DNA from 2 places in the Alcaligenes sp. NLF5-7 genome. Region 2 is predicted to be linked to the other one. Evidence: riboswitches for the same ligand, from Rfam matches in the RefSeq annotation. Region 2 holds a riboswitch; the other holds the start of a gene.

Region 1 (5,746 bases), 2.1 Mb from region 2:
CTGACAGTAGCCGCCGTCCGGGAAGAAGGGGCTGTCTTGCACGGCACAGAACAGCAGGAACGTATCCAGGAAGCGGCAGGTTTGCTCGGAAATTCCAGTAGGCGATTCAGGGTCTATATCCAGGCAGCGGACTTCAATGTATTCCACACCGCGCTGGGCCAGGGCTGTAGCCGGGCGCTCGCTGCGCTGGGTGGTGCGCTTGGGACGAATGCTGGAGTAGTACTCGTTTTCAATCTGCAGGATATGGGTGTTGAGTTGAATCCACTCGCCATCGCGGTGGGTACCCAGTTTTTCGTAATCCGGCCAAGGAGTTACGGCAGCGTGATACATGCGCATCACAAAGGTGTCCAGGTCGTTGTAGCAAAGCTGGAGCTCGGCCTGGGCTTCCTTGTTGTGATAGCCCAGATCGCTCATGCGCAAGCTGGTTGCCCAGGGCATGGTCAAGGTGTCCTCGTCGATCTTGTCCAGATTGTTGCGGCGACCTTGCAGGAAGTTCGCATCCAGCACGGGCGAGGCACCAAACAAGTACATCAGTAGCCAGGAATAGCGCGTGAAGTTGCGGATCAACGCCAAATACCCATTGGAGCGCTGATCTTGCAGATTGTCGCCACAGACATTCAACAAGGGCCAGATGCCATCAGGCAGGGAAAAGTTGTAATGCACGCCGGCAATACATTGCATGGGCTTGCCATAACGTTCGGCCAGGCCACGGCGGTATACATGCTTGAGCATGCCCGTGTTGGACTTGCCGTACCAGGCAATGGCAATGTCTTTTTCGGCGGGCAGCAATGCGGGCATGGACTGGTTCCAGATAATCTCCTGGTCCAGCTTGCCAGCCACAAAGGTGTGGATGTCGGTCAGCTCCTGCAGCACGTCCTCGACCCGGGCTTGCGGCTCGGTAATCAGCTCCAGCAGGGCCTCGGCGTAGTCGGTCGTGATATGGCCGTTGGTCAGGGCCGACCCAATGGCTTGCGGGTGGGGGGTGTTTGCCAATTGGCCCAGCGCATCGACGCGCAGTCCTTCTTTTTCGATGCCGCGCAAGATTCCCGTCAAAATCTCGGGATTCTGTTGCAGGGCAAGGCGGCGTTCGTGGCTGGTGTTCATGGTGGTGTTTCCCACTTTCGAAATCGTGTGCAAGATACGGGACTGTTCAAGGGGGCCTGGCCCCGTCTATAAATAGTAGTCCGACCAGACTTGCTTTGTTAAGTTGCGCCAAAAGGCGTATCGGGCAGGGCGAGTATAAGACGGCTGTTTAGCCAGCCGATGAAAAGCATGAAACGGGATATGGGATTAGCACCATGATGATCAGGCGCATGACCGCGGTACTGGCGGCTTTCTTGATGTTGGCAGCCTGCAGTCCAGAGTTTAACTGGCGCAAGGTTCAGCTTGAACAAACGGGCCTGTCGGCCATGCTGCCCGGCAAGCCCACGACCAGTCACCGACTGTTGGATTTCGAGCAGCATCAACTGGATTTTTACCTGACCACCGCCACGGCAGGCGGGCAAAGCTACACCGTGGGCCATGTGATTTTGCCCAAGGAACTGCAGCAGGACCAGGCTGCTCGCCAACGCTTGTACGAGGCACTGCACGATTCCCTGCGCGAGAAATTCATACCCGATGGGCAAGTCAGCGAGAAAAATCAGATACAACTACCGCCACCCGGACAGATTTTCTTCATGACGCGCGATGTGGGCGGTGTGGCCTTGCGCCTGGAAGCGATGATACGCATGGAACCAGGCTGGCTGGTGCAGGGTTTTGTTATGACGGATTCCGGGAAGGCCCCGGACGCGGCTCAGGCAAAGGTTTTCTTTGACGGCTTAGCTCGCTAGCCGGGTCGCCGCTGATCAGGTGCTGTTGCAAGGCCAGGGTAATGGCAGCTTGGCGGCTATAGACTCCAAGCTTGGCGTAGGCGTTCTGGAAGTGGAAGTTGATCGTGCGTTCAGTAATGCCCAGGATGATGCTGATTTCCCAGCTGGTCTTGCCATGGGCAGCCCAGTTCAGGCAGGACTGCTCGCGTGAAGTTAAGTGCGTCACGGTAAAGCCATTCCTCATGCATTCGTGGTAGACGTCGGGCCAATGTACTCAAATTTAGCTTAGCTGGCAGACAAATGTGCATGAAAATAATGATGTAAATCAAAGCATTGTCTTTTCTCTGACGTTACCGTTGCCCAGAGTTCTGAATCGATCCTGGCTGGTCGATTTGGACGCCGCGCCGCAGCGATGCTAGAATTTTGTCTTATACGTTTTGCGCCGATTTGCCTGATCCGCTTGCGGGCGCTCCATAAATCCAGCTAAAGAGGTCCTGATGGCCACTGATTCCGTCCCTAGCGCCGACACTGGCGCCCTTAGCCCATCCTGCGGTTTGATCCCCGAAGGTTCTGTGGGCCCTGTACATGCCGAACTGATCGCCTTTGACGAACCCCTGCATCTGCGCAGTGGGCAAGTGCTGCCCAGCTACGAGCTGGCTGTCGAAACCTACGGCACCCTGAACGAAGAACGCAACAATGCGGTGTTGGTGTGTCATGCACTCAATGCCTCGCATCACGTTGCCGGTTATTACGACGACGATCCTAAAAGCATTGGCTGGTGGGACAATATGGTCGGCCCCGGCAAAGCCGTTGATACGGATCGTTTTTTTGTCATCGGGGTCAACAATATCGGCTCCTGCTTTGGCTCTACCGGCCCGTCCAGCATCAATCCGGCCACTGGCAAACCCTGGGGCTCCGAGTTTCCCGTTTTGACGGTAGAAGACTGGGTGCGTGCCCAAGCCCGTCTGGCCGACTACTTTGGCATTCGCAAGTTTGCGGCCGTTATGGGTGGCTCCCTGGGTGGCATGCAGGCCCTGAGCTGGGCCATCAGCTGCCCGGAGCGCGTGGAAAACTGCGTGGTCATTGCCAGTACCCCGCGCCTGTCGGCCCAGAACATCGCTTTTAACGAAGTGGCCCGCAGCGCCATTTTGTCCGACCCGCAGTTTCACGGTGGTAATTATTACGAGCACGGTGTGGTGCCCAAGGCTGGCCTGGGTGTTGCTCGCATGGTGGGCCACATCACCTACCTGTCCGACACCGTCATGGCCGAGAAGTTTGGCCGCAACCAGCGTGCCCCAGCCCAGGGCGGCGAGTATCACTACAACTACGGCGTGGAATTCGAGGTCGAGTCCTATCTGCGTTATCAAGGCGAAAAGTTCTCGCGTTACTTTGACGCCAATACCTATCTGATCATCACCCGTGCGCTGGATTACTTTGATCCGTCGCGCCAGCACCAGGGGGACCTGGTCAAGGCGCTTGAAAAGGTGCAGGCCAAATTCCTGCTGGTGTCTTTCACCACGGATTGGCGTTTCTCGCCCGAGCGCTCGCGCGAAATCGTGCAGGCTTTGTTGCGCAACCAGCGCGAGGTCACTTACGCCGAAATTGATGCTCCGCACGGGCATGACGCTTTCCTGCTTGAGGACCCTCGTTATCATGCCGTTGTGCAGGGATACTATGACCAGATTGCCGCTAATTTGGGCTTGCCTGCGCGCACCCGTACTACAGGGGTGTTGGCCGAATGACTAAGCCGCAAACTCAGGTGGATGCCGCCATGTTAAGACCGGACTTGCTGCGCATTGCGCAGTGGATTGAGCCAGGTTCGCGTGTGCTGGATCTGGGCTGTAACGATGGCACCTTGTTGGCGCATCTGCGTGACACGCGCCAGGTTGTCGGAACGGGGGTGGAGCTGAACGACCAGTTTGTGATTGCCTCGGTACGCCGTGGCGTCAATGTCATTCAGCAGGACTTGGAAAAAGGCCTGGCGCTGTTCAGCGACCAGCAGTTCGATACCGTTGTCCTGTCCAAGACACTGCAATCCATGCACCATACCGAGCACATCCTGCGCGAGATGGCGCGGGTGGCGCGGTATGGTATCGTCTCGTTTCCTAACTTCGGTTATTGGCCGCATGGCTGGAGCATTTTGCGCGGGCGCATGCCAGTCACGGGCGAAATGCCTTACCAGTGGTACAACACGCCCAACATCCATTTGTGCACCATGAAAGACTTTCAGGATCTGGCCCAGGCGGTGGGCGTACGTATTCTTGATCGTGCTGCCTTCAATGGTCGCGACACGGTGCGTTTTTTGCCGGGCTGGCGCAGTACCTTGGCCATGTATCGTTTCGAGTCTCCCCATTTTCTTGCTGCTTAGCGCTAATAAGGCCTGACGTGTCACGTGTCTATACCAGTCCCCGAGTCTTGCCTTTGCTGATTCTGGGGTTCGCCAGCGGCCTGCCTCTGGCCCTGGTTTCAGGCACCTTGCAGGCCTGGGCAACAGTTGAAAATGTTTCACTGACCGAGATTGGTTTTCTGACCCTGGTCGGCTCGGCCTACACGCTGAAGTTTCTCTGGGCTCCCCTGATTGATCGCTACGCGCCGCCGTTCATGGGGCGCAGGCGCGGCTGGATTCTTGTCACTCAACTGCTGCTGGCCGCCTCCATTGCGGCCATGGGCCTGTTTTCTCCCTCGGTGAATTTGACCGCACTGGCCTTGCTGGCCGTGTGGGTGGCCTTCTTGTCGGCCACGCAGGACATAGCCTTCGATGCTTATTGCACGGACGTGCTGCAAGCACATGAGCGAGCGGCGGGGGCGGCGGTCAAGGTCATGGGCTATCGCATTGCCATGATTGTGTCTGGCGGTCTGGCCCTGATTCTGGCGGACCGCTGGCTGGGCTGGTCCAACACGTATTTTCTGATGGGTGCCTTCATGGCGCTGTGCGCGCTGGTGACCCTGATTTCACCCGAACCAAAGGAACAAAGCCGTCCGCCGCGCAGTTTGTCAGAAGCTGTGATCGCGCCTTTGGCCGATTTTTTTTCGCGTCCAGGTGCCTGGAGCGTTCTGGCGCTGATTGTGCTCTACAAGCTGGGTGATGCTTTTGCAGGCGCCTTGTCCACCACTTTTCTGATTCGTGCAGCCGGCTTTACCTTGTCCGAGGTCGGCACCATCAACAAGGTGTTTGGCTTGGCTGCTACCGTGGTCGGAGCCTTGATGGGGGGGGCGATCATGGCCCGCCTGGGGCTATACCGGGCCTTGATGATTTTTGGTATCTTGCAGGCCGTCTCCAACCTGGGCTATTGGCTGATCGCGATTGAAACCGCGCCATCCATGTGGCTGATGGGGATTGTGGTCGGTCTGGAAAACCTGTGTGGTGGCCTGGGCACAGCGGCTTTTGTCGCTTTGCTGATGGCTTTGTGTAATCGGACCTATTCCGCCACTCAATTTGCGCTGCTGTCGGCCCTGTCGGCAGTGGGGCGTACCTATCTGGCCGGGCCTCTTACGCCTGTGCTGGTCGAATCCCTGGGTTGGCCAGGTTTTTTTATTTGTACCGTCTTTATTGCTGTGCCTGGCTTGCTGATGCTGCGTTGTTATCGGGGTCTTATTCAACAGCTTGATGCGTAAAAAATATCATGCTCTTACTTGTTCTCTACATTATCGCCATCACCGCAGAGGCCATGACCGCAGCGCTGGCCGCGGGCCGTCGTGACATGGATTGGGTGGGGGTCTGTACCATCGCCTGTGTCACCGCTCTGGGCGGTGGCTCGGTGCGGGACGTGCTTTTGGGGCATTACCCGCTGACCTGGGTGCAGCATCCTGAGTACCTCTGGATCACGGCAGGCGCGGCCATCCTTACAGCTTTGATCGCTCCGATCATGCGGCGTTTGCACAGCCTGTTCCTGCTGCTCGATGCCATGGGACTGGTGGTCTTTACCGTGATTGGCTGT
Region 2 (5,746 bases):
ATAAATTTAATTTCAATTTCTAGTTGATTGGCATTCTCATTATCATTATAGTGTGTCATGTGATATAGCATAAGAGTATGGGCATGAAATTTAACACAATGGATGTCGAGCGGATGCTGCTGGATATGGGCCAAGGCCGAAAATACTCTGCTCGGGCCATGCAGCTCATGCTGATGGCCCTGCTCAAAGAGGGCAGTACTCACGGTTATCAGTTGATACGCCGTTTCGCGCAGCTTAGCCAGAACAGCTATGTACCCAGCGCTGGTGCGGTCTATCCCGCCCTGGCGTATTGCGCCACGCAAGGCTGGGTGCTGATTGAAGAAGAAGGCCGTCGCAAGATGTACAGCCTGACCAAGGAAGGGCACACGTATCTGGAAGAGCAAAAAGAAAAGTGCGATTACCTGATGCAGTCCCTGACCTATCGCGGGCGCAAGCTGGTGTGGATACGGCAGATGCTGGCCGAACACAATAGCGACGAGGATTTGAAGGCCGCGCAGGAACAAACAGGTTGGTTGCCGGAGTTTGTCCAGGTACGCCACAGCCTGAAGCAGGCCATGTTTGAACAATCGACAGCCAGTCTGGAACGACAGGCAGAGGTGGTGGCCATTTTGGAAAAAGCCATCGCTGACATACGGAACTTGCCCAAGGAGTCTTAAGAATGCAGTCTGAACAATTAACGCAGAAAGTTGCTCATACCTTGAAGTTGCGTTTGCTGACCGTAAAAAAGCGGCGCGAACTGGGGCCTGATATGGTGCGCATCACCCTGGAAGGCTCGGATCTGGAAGGTTTTTATACCCCTGGCTTTGATGACCACGTCAAACTGATTTTCCCGGACCCTGTCACTAAAGAATTGCGACTGCCTCAAATGGGCGAGCGTGGCATGGTCTTTGCCGCCGGTCAGGAAAAGCCACCTATCCGCGACTACACTCCTCGCGAGTTCCGCGAGCAGGAAAAGGAGATGGATATTGATTTTGTGGTCCACGGTGAAGGCCCGGCATGCCAATGGGCCATGCAAGCTAAAGAGGGCGACAAGCTGGGTGTGGCCGGGCCGCGTGGCTCCTTCCTGGTCAGCAAGGACCTGGATTGGCAAGTTCTGATTGGCGACGAAACCGCTGTGCCTGCCATGGCGCGACGAGTGAAAGAACTGCCTTCCAATGTGAAGGTGCAGGTTTACGTATTGGCACGTAATCTGCTGACAGTCGGTGCGATGGAGGCACCGGACCATGTCACGGTGAACTGGATTCCTTCGCTGGCCGGTTTGAATGGCATTCTGGACGCATTGCGTGCCGCACCCGAGTTGAGCGGCACCGGCTATGTGTGGGTCGCAGCAGAATATTCCATCGCTCAAAGCTTGCGTGAGTACTGGGTGCAAGAACGCGGCCTGGATAAAGGCGCGATTCGGGCCAGCAGCTACTGGCGTCAAGGTGATCAGGGCGACGACGCCCCACGCTTGGACTAAGCGGCTTTTTGCTGAGGGTAGGGCTGGGCGCGCAAGCGTCCGCCCACGTTTAACACGGGCTGTAAATCTGTATCCAGCACCGTATCGGGATGAGCCAGACGGTGTTCGTCAATCAGGCGGGCAATGGCATCCATGTTCAGCAACAAGGTGCTGTCAATATCGTGCTGGAAGCGGGCCCAATAGCCACCGCGACAACTGGAACCCAGCCAGCGCGGCTCGTAATCTCCGACCTTGTCAGCATGTACTTCGCACACTACAGCCAGCCGTGAACAACCGGGGTGCAGGACAATGCGGTAGTGGTGCTGCTCTAAAGTCAGGTAATAGCAAAACGGTGCAGACATGAAACACTCCTGTTTAGCTCTTGGAAGGGACTTCCGGGTGAGCAAGTTGGATTAAAGGACCCTTTGCCTGGAAACAACCAAGCATAAAAAAACCCGCTGGCAGCGGGTTCGTGTCTTGATGATCCCATTGATTGCCAGATGGCCATATCTTGAATCCACCTTGTGCGGGTACACAGGTTGGCATGGGTTGTCCCAACTCTTGATATAGCAATAAGCATAAAAGCGATTCTTATGAAGTGCAAGGGCTGCGCTTATTTCTGTCAGACATGAAAAAAAGCAGAAATAGTTTGCATTCTTTCAAAACCATGTTATAGTTTTTTTCTGTCTTGCAGAGACGAGTTGAAAAACAAATCCAGCAGTCAGGGCCCAGGTGGCGGAATTGGTAGACGCGCATGGTTCAGGTCCATGTGCCTTCGGGTGTGGAGGTTCGAGTCCTCTCCTGGGCACCAAAATTCCTCAAAAAGCCGATCATCGCAAGATGGTCGGCTTTTTGTTTTGTGTGTTCACAAAAAGAGGCGTGAGCAACTAGCTGCAGAGCATTGTTACAGCCAACCTAAAGGAAAGCTCAGTCATCGAGTTATTCAAACTTCCTTCAGTTCCCGGATCAAGGCTTGCAGAAAAGTGTTGACGCTTTGAGGTAGTGCCCGCTTTGCCATACTTAAAACCTGTAGATCCCTGTCCAGGCGGGGGTCCAGTATGGGAACGATTTTCAGACCGTGGTCCATGCTGCTGCGATGGCTGATCGACGCCCCCAAGGCAATCGCGTTGGTACGACGGACGAACTCGTGCAGTACTCCCGAATAATTGCAGGTAAATACCTCGTTGAAGACCAGCTTCTCCATCTGGCAGACATGATTAAACAACTGCTTTTGAGTTAGCTCCTCTCCGGGCATCACAATGGGGTAGGGCTGCAGTTGGGTCAAGGATAAACTGCGTGCCGCATTCAGGGGGTGCTCAGGTTGCATGATGGCAAAAATAGGTGAAAGGCAGGAGTAGTTCACTTCAATGTCGGGTACCGGGGCCGTGCTGAAAATGACCCCGAGATCGACCTCTCCGCTTCTGACCATTTCCACACAGTCATCGGGCGAGCTGACCTTCAAGACGAACCGCGCCAAAGGGGTTCGGTTGGAAAACTCAGCCATGACCATGGGTAGAAAATAGCGGGACAGGCCCTCTGTGGCCGCCACTCGTATCAAGTGTGCCTGGGCATAGTCGTTCTGCCGCAGGCTTTGCAAGATTGCTTCTTCCTCCAATCGCACACGCAGGGCATGTTCGGCTAGGGCCTGACCTGCTGCCGTCAGTACCATTCCCCGCCGTCTGCGTTCGAACAGCGTAACGCCTATGGATTCCTCCAACAGGGTGATTTGCCGGCTGATTGCGCTGGAGGCAATGTGCAGTCGTGCACTGGCTGCTGCCAGTGATCCTGTTTCCATCACCGCCAGAAAGTACTTGTAGTCCATGATTTTGCTCAGCTAATCCCGTCTGTACCGATAGTTTAGGACTTAACTTAAGAATTCTAAAAATTAGTTCATTCTATTCTAAAGATAGAAATATACAGAAGGTAAAACGAATTCTATAGTCCTCTTTCCTATCAATAAGACAACGAGACAAAAATGGGAAAAAGTAAAGCCTTGTCCAGGGTGCGCGCCTATTTTGAGGAGGGCGGTTTCGAGCAGGACTTGCGCCGTCGTGTGGCGATTCAAAGTGACAGCCAGACTGCGGAGAAAGCGGATCAATTGCAGCTCTACCTGGATCAGGAGCTGGGCCCTTCCTTGGTGAAACTGGGGTTTGAGGTCCGTATCCTGGCCAATCCCAAAGGGGCAGGCCCCATCCTTCTGGCTCACCGACATGAATCCGATGAGCTACCCACGATTCTGACCTATGGGCATGGCGACGTGGTGCCCGGACATGACCATCAATGGCGTGAAGGCTTGGCGCCTTGGGAATTGAAGATCGAAGGGGAGCGTTGGTACGGCCGGGGGACGGCGGACAATAAAGGCCAACACAGCATCAATCTGGCCGCGCTGGAACAGGTCATTCAAGCTCGCGATGGGCGTTTGGGTTTCAACCTCAAAGCCATCTTTGAGACGGGTGAAGAGCGAGGCTCGATCGGTTTGCGCGAGTTTTGCGAACAACATGCACAGAGCTTGTCGGCTGATCTGTTTCTGGCCTCGGACGGCCCGCGCTTGAACGCCAATCAGCCGACCTTGTTCTTGGGCTCGCGTGGCACTGCGTTGTTCTCGCTGGAGGTGATTTCGCGTGAAGGGGGGCTGCACTCGGGCAATTGGGGCGGGGTGATGGAAAACCCCGCGGTGGTGCTGGCCAATGCTCTGGCCTGCCTGGTGGGGCCTCAAGGACAGCTGTTGTGTCGCGAACTGACGCCAGGCCCCATACCGGAGGACGTGCTGGCTGCCATTGCAGATTTGGAGATTGGTCAGCATACCTTGGGGCTGGCTTTAAATGCGCATTGGGGCGAACCGGGCCTTAGCTACGGCGAACGTCTGTTCGGCTGGAACACCTTGGAAGTGCTGGCACTGGATGCCGGGAATCCGCAAAAACCAATCAATGCTATCCCGCCTCGTGCTCAGGCTTTTTGCAATTTGCGTTTTGTGCTGGGAACGCAGACAGAGGACTTGGAAAGCACCTTGCGCCAGCACCTTGATGCGCGTGGCTTCGAGCAGGTGCGTATTCATATGGGCCAGATCATGCCTGCCACCAGGCTGGATCTGGGCAATAAGTGGATCGCCTTGATCAAGGATGCGATCAGCAAAGTGACGGATCAGAAAATTGCCGTGATCCCGAATTTGGCAGGAACTGTACCCAACGATATTTTTGCCGATGTACTGGGTCTGCCCACGATCTGGGTGCCACACTCCTACCCCGGCTGCTCTCAGCACGCTCCCAATGAGCACATGCTGACTCCCATTATCCAAGAGGGACTGGACATCATGACCAGCGTTTTCTGGGAACTGGGCGAATTGAACAAGAACACTTAAAAAAACAGACGCCGTTCAGAAGTAACGGCGCATTGCCTTCGGAAACACCGGGGGCAGGAGGAGATAAAAGATGGAGCAGACCAAAAAAGCGGTGGGGCCTTTACCGCGTTCGTTCTGGAAGCCGGTCGCCGCGTCCGTGGTGGGGAATACCTTGGAGTGGTTTGATCTTGCTGTATATGCCTACTTTGCACTGACCATTGGTCGTGTTTTTTTTCCGAGCTCAGACCCTACTGTCTCTTTGGTTCTGGCTTTTGCCACATTCGGGATTTCATTTCTGATTCGGCCCATTGGAGCCGCGGTTATTGGCTCCTATGCGGACAGACACGGACGCAAGAAAGCCTTGTCCCTGTCCATCCTCTTGATGTTATTGGGCACGTTCATGATTGCGGTCATGCCTGGTTATGAAACGCTCGGGCTCATTGCGCCTATCGGTATTTTGATTGCGCGTTTTATTCAGGGTTTTTCGGCGGGGGGCGAATTTGGCAGTTCTACCGCATTTATGATGGAGCATGCTCCAGAACGCTCTCGCGCATTTGTGGCCAGTCTGCAGTTTGCCAGTCAGGGCTTTGGTGTCGTGCTGGCTTCTTTGTTCGGTTATGTGTTGACTTCTACCTTAAGCGAACAGCAGATGCTGGATTGGGGGTGGCGTGTTCCTTTTTTCTTCGGCTTGTTGCTGGGGCCGGTAGGATACTGGATCCGCAAAACGGTGGATGAGTCTCCGGATTTCAAAGAAAGTGAGCCGGGCGGTCAGCCAGTGCGAGAAGTACTGAGTTCACAAAAGGCTTTGCTGTTGATTGCTTTAGGCACCTTGATCTTGTCTACCGCCTCCAACTACCTGATTACTTATATGCCGTCCTATGCGGCGACCACATTGCATGTTCCACAATCCGCCGGATTCTTGGCAACCTTAACAGCAGGCTTGATTCTGACTATTGCTACGCCGTTGGTAG

Evidence for each region. A riboswitch is a leader RNA that binds a small molecule or an ion and turns the genes downstream of it on or off. The one in region 2 is predicted to bind S-adenosylmethionine.
Region 1: it holds a riboswitch for S-adenosylmethionine, as region 2 does, so the genes downstream of both, MID00_RS06100 (homoserine O-acetyltransferase) here and MID00_RS15835 (hypothetical protein) in region 2, are expected to answer to the same signal.

The regions. Positions count from the first base shown of each region.
Region 1 is NZ_CP100755.1:1,289,649-1,295,394, reverse strand. It holds gene gshA (glutamate--cysteine ligase) at 1-1,104, opposite strand, end outside; gene MID00_RS06110 (hypothetical protein) at 1,299-1,829, shown strand; gene MID00_RS20610 (response regulator transcription factor) at 1,759-2,034, opposite strand; SAM riboswitch at 2,238-2,316, shown strand; gene MID00_RS06100 (homoserine O-acetyltransferase) at 2,306-3,550, shown strand; gene metW (methionine biosynthesis protein MetW) at 3,547-4,176, shown strand; gene MID00_RS06090 (muropeptide transporter) at 4,194-5,423, shown strand; gene MID00_RS06085 (trimeric intracellular cation channel family protein) at 5,477-5,746, shown strand, end outside.
Region 2 is NZ_CP100755.1:3,438,723-3,444,468, forward strand. It holds gene MID00_RS15825 (PadR family transcriptional regulator) at 84-656, shown strand; gene MID00_RS15830 (siderophore-interacting protein) at 659-1,459, shown strand; gene MID00_RS15835 (hypothetical protein) at 1,456-1,800, opposite strand; SAM-I-IV-variant riboswitch at 1,918-2,011, opposite strand; tRNA gene MID00_RS15840 (tRNA-Leu) at 2,165-2,249, shown strand; gene MID00_RS15845 (LysR family transcriptional regulator) at 2,382-3,260, opposite strand; gene MID00_RS15850 (M20 family metallopeptidase) at 3,414-4,796, shown strand; partial or broken gene MID00_RS15855 (MFS transporter) at 4,867-5,746, shown strand, end outside.